3 regions of the Oceanobacter sp. ABM4_470 genome follow, and region 3 is predicted to be linked to each of the others. Evidence: predicted binding sites of a transcription regulator. Region 3 holds the regulator's gene; each other region holds the start of a gene.
The links. Region 3 encodes FliA, which starts transcription of late flagellar genes. Its sites were predicted from a motif close to CTAAAGTTNNNNNNNNNNCNGCCGATA; they were not measured.
Positions count from the first base shown of each region.

Region 1: a site for FliA is predicted at 2,498-2,524, ahead of fliS (flagellar export chaperone FliS). Genes of this name have one in related genera too.
Region 2: a site for FliA is predicted at 2,280-2,306, ahead of fliK (flagellar hook-length control protein FliK). Genes of this name have one in related genera too.

Region 1 covers NZ_JBSWTR010000001.1:2,408,751-2,414,017, reverse strand. The annotation lists gene ACXADJ_RS10600 (methyltransferase domain-containing protein) at 146-2,233, opposite strand; gene fliS (flagellar export chaperone FliS) at 2,568-3,020, shown strand; gene ACXADJ_RS10590 (sigma-54 dependent transcriptional regulator) at 3,382-4,857, shown strand; gene ACXADJ_RS10585 (sensor histidine kinase) at 5,089-5,267, shown strand, end outside.
Region 2 covers NZ_JBSWTR010000002.1:466,179-471,445, forward strand. The annotation lists gene fliK (flagellar hook-length control protein FliK) at 1-2,036, opposite strand, end outside; gene ccmA (cytochrome c biogenesis heme-transporting ATPase CcmA) at 2,472-3,182, shown strand; gene ccmB (heme exporter protein CcmB) at 3,179-3,847, shown strand; gene ACXADJ_RS18840 (heme ABC transporter permease) at 3,872-4,633, shown strand; gene ccmD (heme exporter protein CcmD) at 4,633-4,884, shown strand; gene ccmE (cytochrome c maturation protein CcmE) at 4,912-5,267, shown strand, end outside.
Region 3 covers NZ_JBSWTR010000001.1:2,239,207-2,244,473, forward strand. The annotation lists gene ACXADJ_RS09785 (chemotaxis protein CheA) at 1-388, opposite strand, end outside; gene ACXADJ_RS09790 (protein phosphatase CheZ) at 401-1,177, opposite strand; gene cheY (chemotaxis response regulator CheY) at 1,194-1,568, opposite strand; gene ACXADJ_RS09800 (RNA polymerase sigma factor FliA) at 2,153-2,869, opposite strand; gene ACXADJ_RS09805 (MinD/ParA family protein) at 2,890-3,708, opposite strand; gene flhF (flagellar biosynthesis protein FlhF) at 3,711-5,171, opposite strand; gene flhA (flagellar biosynthesis protein FlhA) at 5,212-5,267, opposite strand, start outside.

The DNA.
Region 1 (5,267 bases), 170 kb from region 3:
ACAAATATACGATTCTGACAATTCCTGACTATGCCACTAGGGGATTTTAACGATTCGTTAATCAGTCGACGGTTTATTTAGTTGATTAATTAATCGGTGAATTGTCCTGTTAAACAGAGGCGCTCACCATGCTCACAGACCTGCATTAGCGCAGGTCTGCCAGAGCCGGTTTGGTGGCGTAAAACTGGTACATTCCAGCAAACAGCTGAGGGTGTTGCTTTTCAATTTGCTGCCACTGGGCTGGGGTCAGCTCCGCAGCCGGTTGCTGGAAGAATTCGTTGGCCAGTTTCACGGCCTGGCCGCTGGCCAGCATGCCGACCCACTTGAGGCCCGCCCGTGACAGCCAGTCTTCAATACCGGCGATATCAAAGACATGCTCGATTGGATTGCAAAGCAAATCCCGGGTGCCGCTGAGTGAATAGAAGTCGCGGGAGTGCACAATCTCCTGAATCTGACGGTCGCTCAGTCCAGCTTGCTGGCCAATGTCCATGTCTTTCAGACCAAACCGCAGTTGCCGCAATTGGTTGGCGCTGTTGATGGTCGGGGTATCGAGATTGTTACGCAGGGTCTGAATGCCGCGTCGGGCCGTGCGACTGTAAAGCGCCAGCTTGATCACGCCACCGGCCTTGAGAATGCTCGACAGTGCCATCAGGCCGGTCAGCGGGTTGTTCATATGGTGCAGTACGCCAGAGCACTCGATCGCGTCGAAAGATTGGTTCAGCTGGGCGACGTCGAGAATGTCCCCCTGAATCCAGTCGACCGACAGGCCGAAGTCGGCTTGTCGTGAGCGGCCGTAGCTGAGCGACGCCAGACTCAGGTCGAGCGCGGTCACGTGAAGGTCGGTAAAGAACCGTGCCAGCCGCAAGGCTTGTCGACCGGTGCCGCAGCCGGCAACCAGCACATTCAGTTGTGATCTTGGGCTTAAATGACTGAGCTTGCCGGGGAACTGCTTCTGCAGCATGTCCATGTAATCGCTGGCGGGGTAGTTTCCCAGATACTGCCAGCGCGGGTAGGGGTTGCTTTCATACAACTGGGCAATCGGGCTTTGCTTGAAGTCCTGACTGGGGTGCGGCATTTGACTGTCGTAACCCAGTTGGGGAATGACGTCTGCATGCAGGGCACGCTGTTCTTGTTCGGCCAGTTGCTGCAACAGCAGTTGGCTTACTCCCTGATCAAAGGCCGGGTGCTGCAAACGCTGCGGCAGCAGTTGTGGTCGCAATGGGGTTTGCTGAATGGGCCGATACATGGCGATCAGCAGGCAACAGGCGGAAGCGGCTGCCAGTGACTGGGCGTCAGCCAGTTGCAGCAGTTTGCTGCCGACCGTTTGCAAACGCGCAATTTGTTGTTGCTCGTCGTCGCTTTCCATCCAGCTGCCTTCGTTGAGGCTTGTCTGTTTGGCAATGGCCAATGCCAGCGGCTGCAGTTTGTTATCAATGGCAAGTTGGCGTGTGGTCTGGGTCAGAATCGACAAACGGGCGGAGGTCAGCAGCCGTTCCAGATCCGGGTCGGCCATGGCAAAGCGTGAGCAGGCCGCAATCAATAGCGGATCATCCAGCAGGTCTGTGATTTCCAGCGGGCGTTCGCCCTGAATTGCTCGGTAGCGCAGTTTCAGCTGCCCCAGTGCCAGCCGGTCGAGCAGCGAAATATCGCCTTCAAATTCAAACCATTGCAGTAATTCGTCGGCAAGGGCAGCGTCGTATTCGTCCAGTCGTACCCCGGCAGCGGCTTCCATCAGGCGGCTTTGCAAGTACACATCGTCCGGATGTTGTTGCAGCAGCTGGCGGTATTCGGCAAAGGCTTCGTTAAAGTTGCCCTTGAGTAAGTGGATGTGAGCCAGCGATACCGGGGCGCGGGTGGCTACCCGGGAGACTCGGGTGGCGCGGGCAAAATAGTCTTCGGCCTGATCAAGCTGGTGCTGTTCCAGCGCAATCAGACCGGCGGTGTACAGAATACTGGTACTGTCGGGTTTCAGCCCAAGGCCGATACCGGCCCAGCGTTCGGCGCTGTCGAGTTCGCCACGGCGCAGCTGAATACGGGCCAGCAGGTTGCAGCTTTGCAGGTTGCCCGGGTCGCTCAGGTGAGCCTTTTCGGCCAGCGTCAGGGCTTCGTCCAGCAAGTCGCTGCGGCCTTCATCGCCAGCGCGCGTGTAGAGGGTGCTGGCCTGGATGTACAGCGCCCTTGCCTTGCCCTTGAAACCCGGTATGTCGGTCTGCCTGAGTGCAGTGCTCTCCATGGGGACCCCTTGCCGCCCGGCGGCGAGTATCTGTCTGGTGGTGCGGTCGTATTGCCGCTGATGGTCAGATACAGCACAGCCTGTGCCAAATTATAACTTGCTGTTTTAAATGGAATTTTTTGAGGCTTGGATTGTAAGAGAGGCAAAGGTCAGCCATTGGAAAGCCCTCTGGCGGATAACCCTTACCGCTGTTTGGCTTTGTGTTGTTGGTCTCTTGTTGGCGTTGCGTTGAGTTTTTCAAAGGGGCTTTGGGCAGATTTTTTTCTAAAGATCATTCTGGCCCGGCCGTTAACTCTGGATAACCAGCCTGGCAATGAATGAGAGGAGCAGGTCTATGTACCCTTCAGGTGCCAAACAATATCAGCGAGTGAATGCGACTTCCGAAGTTCTGGATGCCGATCCGCACCGGTTGATTCAATTGTTGATGGAAGCTGCGTTGACCCGTATGGCGCAGAGCAAGGTCGCGATTGAAAACAAGGACATGGCGACCAAAGCCAATTTGTTGGGACGCGTTATCGAGATCATCGGCACACTGCAATCCAGTCTGGATCACAGTTCCGGTGGTGAGATATCCATGAATCTGGATCGTTTGTACGACTATATGAACCGTCGCCTGTTACAGGCCAGCAGCGCTAACGACATTGAAATGATCGAAGAAGTGATGGGATTGTTGCTTGAGGTGAAACGCGGCTGGGATGGCATCCGCGACGATTACCTCGCCAACTTTGCTCCTGCATCGAAAAAAGAAACCGATTCCGCCGAGCTGTCCAGCCAGATTTCTGTTTGAACCATCAGGGAGATGTGTCCTCCAATCGGGAGGGCAAAATCCCTGATCCTGTCTCATCGTGACCCGGCCGCAAAACTGGCGGCCTGCGTCATATCCTCGACTGCAAAATGTTGTTACTTATGTCACCAATTGTAAGACAATAGGACAATAACGTAACCATAGATGTTGTTTTGGGGTTTTATCTGACAATATCCATTCGTAATGCGACGAAGAATTGACAGAGTCAGTCTCAAGTCCTTAACTGATAACGAATGGTCAAACTGTTGGCACAATCCGGCCGAAGGTTGCCCAAGGGAATGGCGCTAACAGTCCGGTCTGCCGGAACCTCAGCCTGACAGCATCGAAGGGAAGGGCAATAGGTATGTGGAGAGAAATCAAGATCCTGCTGATTGATGACGATCAACAACGACGCCATGACATGAAGGTCATCCTCGACTTCCTGGGCGAAGAAGTCATTGTTGGCGACAGCGCCCATTGGCGGGATGAAGTGAATGCACGTACTGAATCGAGCGAAGAGATCGCCGCTGTATTGATCGGTACCGACGACTCAGGCGCTTGCGCCAGCATCCTTTCGGATGTGTACGGTTGGGACAAAGCTGCACCCATGATTGCGGTTGGCAGTGGCGACCTGAGCAACACCAAGCTGGACGAGAACGTTCGTCGCAACGTGTTGGCCGTACTGGAAACCCCACCGAGCTACAACAAGCTGCTGGACAGCCTGCACCGTTGTCAGCTGTTCCGTGACCACTTCACCAATGGTGGCGGTCGTGGTGAGCGCCGTGACGTTAAACTTTTCCGTAGCCTGGTTGGCACCAGCCGCCACATCCAGCAAGTGCGCGACCTGATCATGCAGGTGGCCGACAAGGACGTCAGTGTGATGATCCTTGGCGAGTCCGGCACGGGTAAAGAAGTGGTTGCCCGCAACCTGCACTACCATTCCAACCGTCGTAAGAAGCCGTTTGTGCCGGTTAACTGCGGCGCGATTCCGGCAGAGCTGCTGGAAAGCGAACTGTTCGGTCACGAAAAGGGTGCCTTCACCGGTGCAATTTCCAGTCGTCCGGGCCGTTTTGAACTGGCCGAAGGCGGCACCCTGTTCCTCGACGAAATTGGCGATATGCCGTTAAACATGCAGGTAAAAATCCTGCGTGTTTTGCAAGAGCACACCTACGAACGGGTGGGCAGCAACAAAACCATGAACGCCAACGTGCGCATCATTGCTGCGACCCACAAAAACCTCGAGCAGATGATCGAAGATGGCACCTTTCGGGAAGACCTTTACTACCGTCTGAACGTGTTCCCCATCGAAATGCCGTCCCTGCGCGAGCGGGTAGAAGACTTGCCGTTGTTGCTGAACGAGTTGATCGCTCGTTTGGAAAACGAGAAGCGGGGCTCCATTCGTTTTAACTCGGCCGCCATTATGTCGTTGTGCCGTCACGAGTGGCACGGCAACGTCCGTGAGCTGGCCAACCTGGTTGAGCGTTTGGCGATTCTTCATCCTTATGGGGTGGTGGGCGTTAACGAGCTGCCGAAGAAATTCCGCCACTTTGGCGATGGTGAAGAAGCAGAATTCGAAGCCAGTAACAACGAAGCGGCAATGCAGCTGATGCAAGACGAGAACCAGCCGGTCACCCTGGAAAACGCCGCTTTGCTGCCAGTGAATGGTCTGGATTTGCGCGAATACCTTGCCGATCTGGAATCGACCCTGATTCAACAGGCGCTGGACGATGCCAATGGCGTGGTGGCGCGAGCTGCTGAAAAGCTGAACATTCGTCGTACCACGCTGGTGGAAAAGATGCGCAAGTACAACCTGCAACGCAAAGAGAAAGACTTCGCCTGAGCGTGATTTTTCTGGCGTCAAAACTCCAGATTCAACCTCGCAGAGCGACGATAAAAAACCGGCATCAAGCCGGTTTTTTTATGCCTGAAAACCGTCAAACGAGAGTCTATTTTGTTAGAAAACTAATAAAAACAACAACTTATAAATAATATTAAAATCAGGCACAGCCTTTGCAATCTCTGTCTAAACGCTGGATTTCTGGCGACAAATCAGCAGATTTGCGAGGTGTTTATGACGATTTCAACAGCACAGGCCAATTCGGGTAACCCGTCCTCCGTGGCCGATGTCAGCAATATGCTGGGAAATCGCAGTGGTGTGAGTGAAGAGCGTCAGGTTCTGAACCGTACCCTCAATCTTTTCAACCAAATGTCGCGCCAACTGAGCGACACCTACGAGCAACTGGAAACCCA
Region 2 (5,267 bases), on a different contig from region 3:
TGCAGGTCCACCAACCGTTGTTCTATGCGGTTCTGTTCGTTGTCGGGCAGTAGGCCGTGTTTGACGTCCAACAGCTCAACGCGCGCGCCCAATTGCCCCAGAGTGCTTCTGAGCCCAGCTATTTGCTGACTCAGTTGCTGACGTATCTGCGCTTGTGGCGACCAGAAGGTCACCGAGATATCGGGCCAGCCCATCACCACTTGCACATCCAAAGGCCCGGTTTGCTGCAGTTCAAAATGCAGGTTCAGGTGCCAGCGGCTGGGGCGATGTGCTTCGCCGCGTTGGTCTTTGGTCTCTGTCTGGGCATGGCCGTTGTCACTGGCGTTGTTCTGGTCGCTGCTATTGCCGCTGAGCCTGGACGGGAGTGGCTCCTGCTCATGGCTTTTTTCTGACGTGCGATCTGATGCACGGTCTCCTGCCAGCTCCCGCAACGGCTCCGTTTGTTCTTTCCTTAAATCCAGTGTGGCCTGCTGCAACTGGTCGTCCTGATTGAACAGCAACAGGCTGCGTAACAGCGACTCGCCTTGACTCTGCGCCTGACGCATCTGTATTTGCTGGGTTTCTATGCTGGCCAACGCACCTCTGAGCTGTTGTATCAGGGCAGCCTCTGCCGAGCCGGATAAAACGCTAGCGCTACCAGAAACAGCCGTACCGGTTTGGGTCTGGCTCTGAGTTGTAACACTGGCCCAGCTGGTGGGTAATTTGGTGGACAAGGCGGCAGGCAAGTAGGTGGGCAATGAGGCAGGCAAGGGGGAAGGACGGCCAGCGCCTTGTTGTCCCAGCCCGCCGTGCTCTGCCAGCAAACGGGTGAGCAGAGTTTTCAGGTTGGGAGGCGTCAAACTGTCCAGGGCGGCCTGAACACTGGCACTCTGACGTTGGCTGTATTGCTCGCCAATGCCGTTAAGTTGCTTTTGCAGCTGGGTGGCGTCAGCCGCTGATTTGGACGGGGGTTTTTGTAGCGGATTTTGTCGAAGGGGTGGCACTGACTCTGTTGCCTGTGGGGTCGGCTGTGCTGTCCCGGTTTGACTGCTTGCTTTGGACGCCGATGACTCAGAGGCTGTGGATACCGTATAGGCCTTGGCAAACAGTCGCCCCGCAGCTCGAAACAGTTGGCCAGCCAGATCCTGAGCAGGGCTTTCGGCACGTGAGCCAGGTTGAGCGTTCAGCTGTTGCATCAGATCGGCTTCGTGAAAAATACCGGATTGCAGGATGGCGTGCTTCACCTGGTTGGCGGTGGGGAGCGTGCTGTTGGGTGAATTGCTAGTAAAAGCACCGTCTGCTGTTTGTTTGGCAGTCTCAGGCTTACTTTGGGTTGCACCCGAGCCGCCTAGCTGAGGCAATTGCTGAACAAAGGAGCGCAATGCTTGCTGGTTATCAGTGCTCTGCTTGCCCGTGCTCTCAAGGCTGCCCAGCACTTGTTGTAACAGCTGGGCGGTGGCTTGCGATACCGTTCTATTGGTGGCAACCGTCCCTGCTTGAGCCGCATAGCTTTGAATCTGGCTGTGAATACCGCCAGCTTTCGCATTGCTCGCAAGTGCTTTACTGGTGTTGTTTGGCGATATGTTAGACGGCGCGGGCTCTGCAGTTTGTATCGTTTGTATGGGCAGTCGTGAGCGCAGCAGTTGTTGTACCGCTTGTTGTAAAAGGGAAGCTTCGGACCGTGATGGTGCGGCTGGGCTGGTGCCAGACGGCGGCGGTTTTACCGACAGCACCTCAACGGTCGGCACCGGTTTGGCAGTGCTGTCGACGGCTAACGTCAGCTGGCTGCCTTTGGCAATGGGGCGCTGGCTGCTGACTTCAAAGGTGTCGTTGCCGGACTTCAATTGCAGCAGCTGTTGGCGGCCTTGCTGATCGACCCGGGTAGCGACCACGCTAGCCTTGATGATCTGCACATCGCGTTTGGCCGTTGCCGCGCTCATGCTTGTTTGAGCAAGTTCGCTGCTGCCCGCTGTCACGCTGGTGGATGGCGAGCTGGCGGACAGGCGTTGCGACGCGGTTAGCGCGGCGGACAGCAAGGGCTGCATTCGATCCGTCATAGCGCCGATCCTGTCGGGTGGTTACGTATGAGGCTGGAGCGACTGACGTGAAATAACATGTTATCGCTCCTGTGGTGATGGCTTGATGGCAATGAGCAGGCAGCTATGTATCGGTAACAACGACCCGATATCCAGGTCTGGCTAACAACGGCTTGGCTGGCACCGATTGTGTGTCGGGAGCTACTGGTTCATGATCAGGCCCGCAGTCAGCCAGCTCTCTCATGCAAACAACGCTTCTCTGGTTATCGGCAGCGGCCGTAAAAGCTTGAAAATACAATGTAAATAACCCGCTGGTATCAGAAAAATTGAACCAGAGACCTATCTGGGTCAAGCCACTGCATGGTTTGTTTTTGTATATAATGTGAGGCCTTTTGAGTGACTGGTCAGAACGTCGTTGGCCACTGGCGTATGAAATAACAGGCATCCGGAGTTTGAATGCTCGATCGTTACGACAATAACAGTGTCTCTCTGGCCGCCACAGATTTGTTCTGTGAGCGCGATGACCGGGTGTTGTTCGACTCTCTCTCCTTCGCCATCGGCAATGGTGACCTGTTGCAACTGGCTGGCCCCAACGGGGCGGGCAAAACCACCTTGCTGCGTCTGCTGGCGGGCCTCAATCGTGACTACGACGGCGAACTGTTGTGGCACGACGAACCGCTTGATGATGTGTTCTCCGAATACGCCGCCCGGCGTCTGTATCTTGGCCATTCGGCCGCCATCAAACGTGCATTAACCCCAATTGAAAACCTGCGTTGGCTGGTGAGCCCCTGGGCCGAGCAAGCCAATATCAGTGACGATGAGCTGTGGCAGGCGCTGGAGCAGGTAGAACTGGCTGGCTACGAGGAAACCCCTTGCAATCAATTGTCTGCCGGTCAGCAGCGCCGGGTGGGGTTGGCGCGGCTGGATGTGGTTCCGGCACCGCTGTGGATTCTGGACGAACCGTTTACGGCGTTGGATGTATATGGCGTTGAATGGCTCGAGCAACGAATCCAGCGTCACGTTGAACGTAACGGTGCTGTCGTGATTACCAGTCACCATGCCTTGCAGAACATTCCATCGTTGCAACGACTCGACCTTGGCGTACTGGCTGCCAGTCCGTCGCGGTCAGATGCCGTTACTGATGCGGCTGAAGAGGGCGCGTCATGAGTCTGGTGGCTGCTACCATCAAGCGCGATCTGTTGCTGGCTGCCCGCAATCCGGGCGAGTGGCTTAACCCGCTGATGTTTTTCCTGATGGTGGTGGCGCTGTTTCCGTTGGCCGTTGATCCTGATCCCAAATTTCTGGCTCGTATCGCCGGTGGAGTGATCTGGGTGGCCGCCTTGCTGGCGACCCTGCTGTCGCTGGACGCGCTGTACAAATCCGATGTTGAAGACGGCACGCTCGAGCAGTGGCTGGCGTCGGGTGAGTCCCTGTATTTGTTGGCGTTGGCCAAGGCGCTGGTGCATTGGCTGTGCAGCGGTTTGCCGCTGACGCTGATGGCTCCGGTGCTCGGCGTAATGATGGCGCTACCGCAGGATGCCTATTGGGCAATGATTCTGAGCTTGCTGGTCGGCACGCCGGTGCTGAGTCTGCTGGGTTCGGTAGGCGCGGCACTGACGGCGGGTGTTCGCAGCGGTGGGCTGCTACTAAGCTTGCTGATTCTGCCGATGTACGTGCCGGTACTGATTTTTGCTGCCAGTGCGGTTTATCACGCCGGTATTGGTATGGATTACAATGGCCAAATCGGCTTTTTGGGCGCCATGTTGGCACTCGCCGCTTGTCTGACCCCTTTTGCGGCGGCGGCAGCATTGAAACTGAATTTATCGCGCTAGCGAGATGTAGTCAGAGGTTTGTTTATGTGGCAAAAGCTGGTTCGCCTGTATCACCGTCTGGGTTCGCCCAAATGGTTTTATGAAATCACCTCCGGCTGGATCTTCTGGCTGACGCTGGTGTCTGTGATCGGCTGTGTTGCTGGTCTGGTGATGGGATTGCTGTTTGCTCCGGCGGATTATCAACAGGGTGACAGTTTCCGCATCATCTACATTCATGTGCCAGCGGCCATTGTGGCGCAGTCGGCCTTTATGATGATGGCGGTTTCCGGGGCGGTGTATCTGGTCTGGAAAATGAAAATGGCGGCCTGGGTTGCCCGCGCGGTAGCGCCACTGGGTGCCAGCTTCTGTCTGATTGCGCTGTTTACCGGTGCTATTTGGGGCAAGCCAACCTGGGGGACCTGGTGGGTTTGGGATGCACGCCTGACGTCCATGCTACTGCTGCTGTTCCTGTATTTCGGGGTAATGGCGTTGCAGCGGGCAATTGAGTCGGAAGAAGCCAGTCACAAGGCCGGTGCCATTTTGTCGCTGGTGGGTGTGGTGAATATTCCGATCATCAAGTACTCGGTGGAGTGGTGGAACACCCTGCACCAGCCCGCAACCCTGAAACTGACTGAAAAGCCGAGCATGGCACCGGAAATGCTCTGGCCGCTGCTGATTATGATTGTCACCACCTATGTGTTCTTTGCCTTGATGGTGATTTTGCGTACCCGTAACGAAATCCTCTGGCACGAACGCAAGCGCGGTTGGGTGCAAGAGCTGCCGGAAATGCTGGGAGGAAAACGCTGATGGAATTCAACAGTTTCAGTGAATTTCTGGCGATGGGACGCCACGGTTTTTACGTCTGGTTGTCCTATGGTCTGGCGGCGCTGGTGATCGCCGTCAATGTGATACTGCCCATGCTGCAACGTCGGCGCCTGATCCGCGAACAGGCCCAGCGCGTACGTCGTCAGCAACGGCCCAATAAAACGGCAGCAGGCAATGCATCTGCTTCCGAATCAGCTGCCCCTGAGGCGGCGACCGTGAAAAGCCGTCCGTAAGGAGCTGTTAGTGATGAGAGGTAACGCATGAATCCCAAACGTAAGAAGCGCTTGCAGCTGATCATCTTTTTGGTGATTGGATTTGGTGCTGCGGTTGGATTGCTGATGTATTCACTCAGCCAAAACATCAACCTGTTTCATACACCGAGCCAGATTGCCGCTGGTGAAGTGCCACAAGGGCGCACCATTCGTGCCGGTGGCCTGGTGGTCGAGGGCAGCGTCAAGCGCGACAACAGCGGCCTTGGCGTAACCTTTGAAGTCACCGATGGCGCCGCCAACGCAACCATCTTCTACGAAGGCATTCTGCCGGACCTGTTCCGCGAAGGGCAGGGCATTGTGGCCATGGGCCAGCTCGACGCCAACGGCGTGTTGCAGGCTTCTGA
Region 3 (5,267 bases):
GTGGCTCGGCCAGCTTGTGCAGCTGATGAATCAATTCCGGGTCTGCGGGTTCTGGCATCACGCCGGAACGAACGTCATCAAACATGGCGTTGACCGAGTCAAGCGCCTGTAACACCACGTCCATCAGGTCGGAGTTCACACCCCGCAAGCCGTTCCGCAAGGTGTCGAACACGTTTTCAGCAGCGTGACAGCAGTCCACCAGTGGGGTCAGTTGCAGGAAGCCTGCACCACCCTTTACTGTGTGGAATCCACGGAAAATGGCGTTCAGCAAATCGTTGTCATCAGGGCGTTGTTCCAGCTCAACCAACTGCTCGGACAACAGCTCAAGAATCTCGCCTGCCTCTACCAGAAAATCCTGAAGAATCTCTTCATCAGCATCGAAGCTCATCTACCTGCTCCTTTAGAAACCCAAACTGGATAACAGGTCATCAACGTCATCCTGACTGGCGACCACGCCATCTACACTTTTATCAATCTGAGGACCTTCTGCCTTGATCGGTGATTCCGGCTCGGCCTCGGGTTCTGCATCCAGCCCATGGTGTTGAATGCCCGTGATCTTATCCACGGTGCCTGCCATCACCACCAGGTTCACCAGCTGGGATTCGACGTCACGCACCAGGGTGCCGACTTTCTGAATCACCTGGCCGGTCAAATCCTGAAAGTCCTGTGCCAGCAGAATCTCGTTAAACTGATTCTTTATTTGCCGGGACTGGCTTTCGCTTTGGGCCAAAAAGTCTTGTATATCCTTGGTTAACGCCCGAAATTCGGTGGGCTTGAGTTCCTTATTCAGAAACTTTTGCCACTGCTCACCCAGCTCTGCTGCGCGCTCATTCATTTCGGAAGCCAACGGAATGCCTTCGTCCACCAGATCCATGGTGCGGTTGGCCGACTTGTCGGTCATTTCGATCACGTAGGAGAGCTTGTCGGTGGCTTTTTCAATCTCCGAGCCAGCCCCTACGGTTTCGATATTGAGGTTTTTGATCGACTCGTGCAGCGCCCGCGTCAGACGGCCGATCTCTTCGTACAATGTTTTGTCACGAACATCGTTCAATTGGCTAACCAGTGACACGGCGTGGGTCAACTCCCCCCGCTCGATGCTCTCGACCATATTCTGGGCCAGAGTCTTCATTTCCTCACTGGTGGCCTGAGCGATAACAGGCTGATTGCTTTCAGACATGGTTTACATCCCTGGGTTAGCCTTCAACACGCTCAAAGATCTTTTCAATCTTTTCTTTCAGCACCGCCGCAGTGAAAGGTTTCACTACGTAACCGTTCACACCGGCCTGCGCCGCTGCGACGATCTGTTCTCGCTTGGCCTCGGCGGTTACCATCAGCACCGGCAGGCTTCGCAAGCGTTCGTCTGCCCGAACTTTCTGTAACAGCTCGATACCGGTCATGCCAGGCATGTTCCAGTCGGTGACCAGAAAATCGAAGTCGCCCTGCTGCAGCATCGGCAAGGCAGTTGAGCCATCATCCGCTTCAGAGGTATTGGTAAATCCCAAATCCCGCAGCAGATTCTTAACGATGCGTCTCATCGTAGAGAAATCATCAACGATGAGAATTTTCATGTTCTTGTCCAAAACGACCTCCAATTATCGACTTCACTCACAAGCCGTACTTGCTACCCGAACACGCCTTGGCGTAAGGGCTTTAAAGGAAGTGTAGACCCACTCTGGCGGTTATCCAGAAACTCGGTAACAGTTTTCAACAAGTTGAATCAATTGGGCTTTTTTCTGCGCGCAGGGCTGTAAATCAGCCCATGCATCGGCAGCAGGAAGGGATAGGACAGGGGCTATAGTGAGCTATAAAGAGCTATAGACAGAGACAGAGACAGAGCCATAGCAAAGCTCAGCAGCCCTGTTTTGGTTAAGGGGACATCTATTTAATCCGGTGCTCACTCTGGGCTGCCGGATGGTTTCGAATCACGAAGCCGACTTGCAGGCCTGACGGGTCAAGTCAAAAGTCGGCGACACAGAGTCGAGATCATCCGGCAGCCCCCGCAGGGCGCGGGTTGCCGCCGCCCAGTGCGGTGTTGACGAACTTGAAAAGGACTCGTCATTTCGCTGCATTCGTCGCCTTGCACTGAACAACGGCAACACTCGCGCAGAGCCGTGCAGGATTAAATAGATGTCCCCTTAAAGCCAGAGACTGGCTAATCGAGCCAGCCGCCAAGGCGAGAGCGCAGTCGGTGGGCAGCCTGACTGTGTATCTGGCACACCCGGCTTTCACTGACGCCCAGCACTGCGCCAATCTCCTTGAGGTTCAATTCTTCGTCGTAGTACAACGCCAGCACCAGTTGCTCGCGTTCCGGCAACTCCTTGATGGCGTCGGCCAGTTGGCGCTGAAACGCCCCTCGCTCAACCCCGTGGGAGGGATCATCGTTGTCGTCGTCCATCATGGCATCGACGGCGCTGTCGTTGTTTTCCAGCATTTCTTCGTAACTGAACAGCCGACAGCTGGCGCTGTCGCGCAGTACCCCATGATATTCATCGGTACTCATGCCCAGCCGTTCAGCCACTTCGCTGTCTTCAGCGTCGCGGCCTTTTTCACTTTCGATTTCGTGAATGGCGTCGCTGATCCTGCGGGTATTACGGTGCACCGAGCGGGGCGCCCAGTCACCGCGCCGCATTTCGTCCAGCATGGCGCCTCGAATGCGAATACCGGCGTAGGTTTCAAAGCTGGCGCCCTTGTCGCCATCGTATTTACGGGCAGCTTCCAGCAGGCCAATCATGCCCGCCTGAATCAGGTCGTTCAGTTGCACCGAGTCGGGTAATCGCCCCATCAAATGATGGGCAATGCGTTTTACCAGCGTGGCATGCTCCCGAACGCGCTCGTCGACGCTGTTCTTTTCTACTGCGGCATAGGCCATACAACTCGTGTGATTCACTGTCAGGCTCCGATCTGTTGCTGCACCAGTCGATCAACAAAAAATTCCAGGTGACCCCGTGGGGTAGCCGGTAACGGCCAGGCATCCACTTTTTTGGCCAGCGCCCTGAATGCCGTTGCAGCCCGCGAACGCGGATAGGCTTCAACCACTGCTTTCTGCCGCTGCACCGCGCGTTTGACGGCGTCGTCTTGCGGCACTGCGCCAACGTATTGCAGGGCAACGTCGAGGAAGCGGTCCGTCACTTTGGTGAGCTTGCCAAACAGTGCGTGGCCGTCTTGTGGGGTACGCACCATGTTGGCAACGATGCGGAAGCGAAACATGTCGTAGTCCCGGTTCAGCAGTTTGATCTGAGCATAGGCATCGGTAATGGACGTCGGCTCGTCGGTCACCACCATCAGTACTTCCTGAGCGGCACAGACAAAGCTGATCACGGTGTCGGAAATTCCTGCGGCGGTGTCCACAATCAATACGTCGATGTCGTCCGCCAGCTCGCTGAATGCCTGAATCAGACCCGCGTGCTCCATGGTGTTCAGCTGCGACAGCTTCTGGGTACCCGACGCCGCCGGCACAATGCGAATGCCACCCGGCCCGCGAACCATGATGTCGCGCAGGTCACACTCCCCTGCCAACACATTTTCGATGGTTTTGGAGGAGCTGATCCCCAGCAGAATGTCGATGTTGGCAAGGCCCAAGTCGGCATCCAGCACCACCACCCGACGGCCGAGTTCAGCCAGGCCGATGGCCAGATTGACCGAGAGGTTACTTTTGCCAACCCCGCCCTTGCCGCCAGTTACTGCGATTACCTGAACTGGATGTGCCATAACTACTGAACTCCGTGTTGTGAACCGGATTGCTGACCAAAACGACCGGATACGGTCGCTTGCCAGCGTGTACGTGCCATCCGCGCCATTTGCTCGGATAGTTTGACCAGCTTGCCCGCGTCGGGGTAATGCAAGTCGTCCGGGATATGTGGACCATCAGCCACCATCACTACCGGCGTGCGGGTCAATGCCGCAACGCTCATGGCAGGACCGAGGCTGAAGCATTCGTCCAGCTTGGTGAAAATGCAGCCGGCCAGACCGGCATCTTTGTAGTGCTCGTAATTTTCTTGCAAACAACGTCCCTGACTGGTCAATGGCAGTGTCAGCAGGCAACGCAGTCGAGGGCCCTTGCCCTGACGGTTGCAGGCTTTCTTCAGCATAGACAATTGCACGGGAAACGACGGGTCCTGGCTGGCCAGACCGGCGGTATCCACCAGCACCAGCTTTTTCCGTTCCTTGCTGTACAGCTGTTCCACCATCGCCAACAGGTCGTCCCCTGGCGCTGCGGTGTGCAGTTGCACGCCCAATATCCGCGCCACGCTGCGCAGTTGGTCCTGGGCGGCAACGCGGTAACTGTCCATGCTCACCAACGCCACCGAATCAGCGCCGTGGTGAATCACAAAGCGGGCAGCCAGCTTGCCAATGGTGGTGGTTTTACCCGCCCCGGTAGGGCCAACCAATGCAAAAATTCCACCTTTATCGAGGCTGCCGGCCTTGGCGATGGGAACGTCAGAGGCCATTTGTTGCAGTACCTGCTTCCAGCCCTGTTCGAGATTCTCGTGGTCTTCAATGGAGGTAACGATGCGATCCGACCAGACAGGTTCCAGCCCCATGTCCTGGCAACGCTGCCATAGCTGACTCTGCTGCCAGGTCATCGGACGGCCGGTATCCCAAGCGCTGCCGCCGTGGCTGACCATCCAGTTTTTCAGGTCGCTGAGTTCGCCTTTCATACGTTCCAGCATGTCGCCGTAGGCTTCGCTGTCGATGCCAGCACCTGACGTCATTCCAGCAGACAATCCAGCAGACATTCCGTTAGCCATATCTGGCCGTGCCGCAGATGCTGGTTTTGACTTTGAAGTCGGCATGGAGGCTGGCTCCGCAGCAATGTCGACCGCCGGACGCTCATAGCCAGCTAGCGGTGACAGCGCCGCATTGCGATGACCGCTGTCGAAACGAATATCGCGCTCAAGATCGACTGGCGCCGGGGTTTCACCACGAGCAATGGCCTGCTGACGGTCTTTCTGCAAGGCGCGAGCCCGCTCGAGTTCTTTTTGCAGCTCCAGCTGGCGGTTCACTTCGCTGGGGCTTTTCTGGTTGTCGCTCTGGTAATCCAGTGCTGCCACCACTTCAAAGCCTTCGGCAACTTTCTTGGTCGACAGGATGACGGCGTCGTCTCCCAGTTCACGGGAAACAATGCGCAGCGCCTGTTGCATGTTGGGTCCAATGAAGCGTTTTACTTTCATAAGAACGTCTCTATTTCCGCTGGGCACGCCCTGCCATCAATTATCGTTTGCCACCCACTGCTGCCGAGATGGTGATGCTCTTGGTGTCGGGTATTT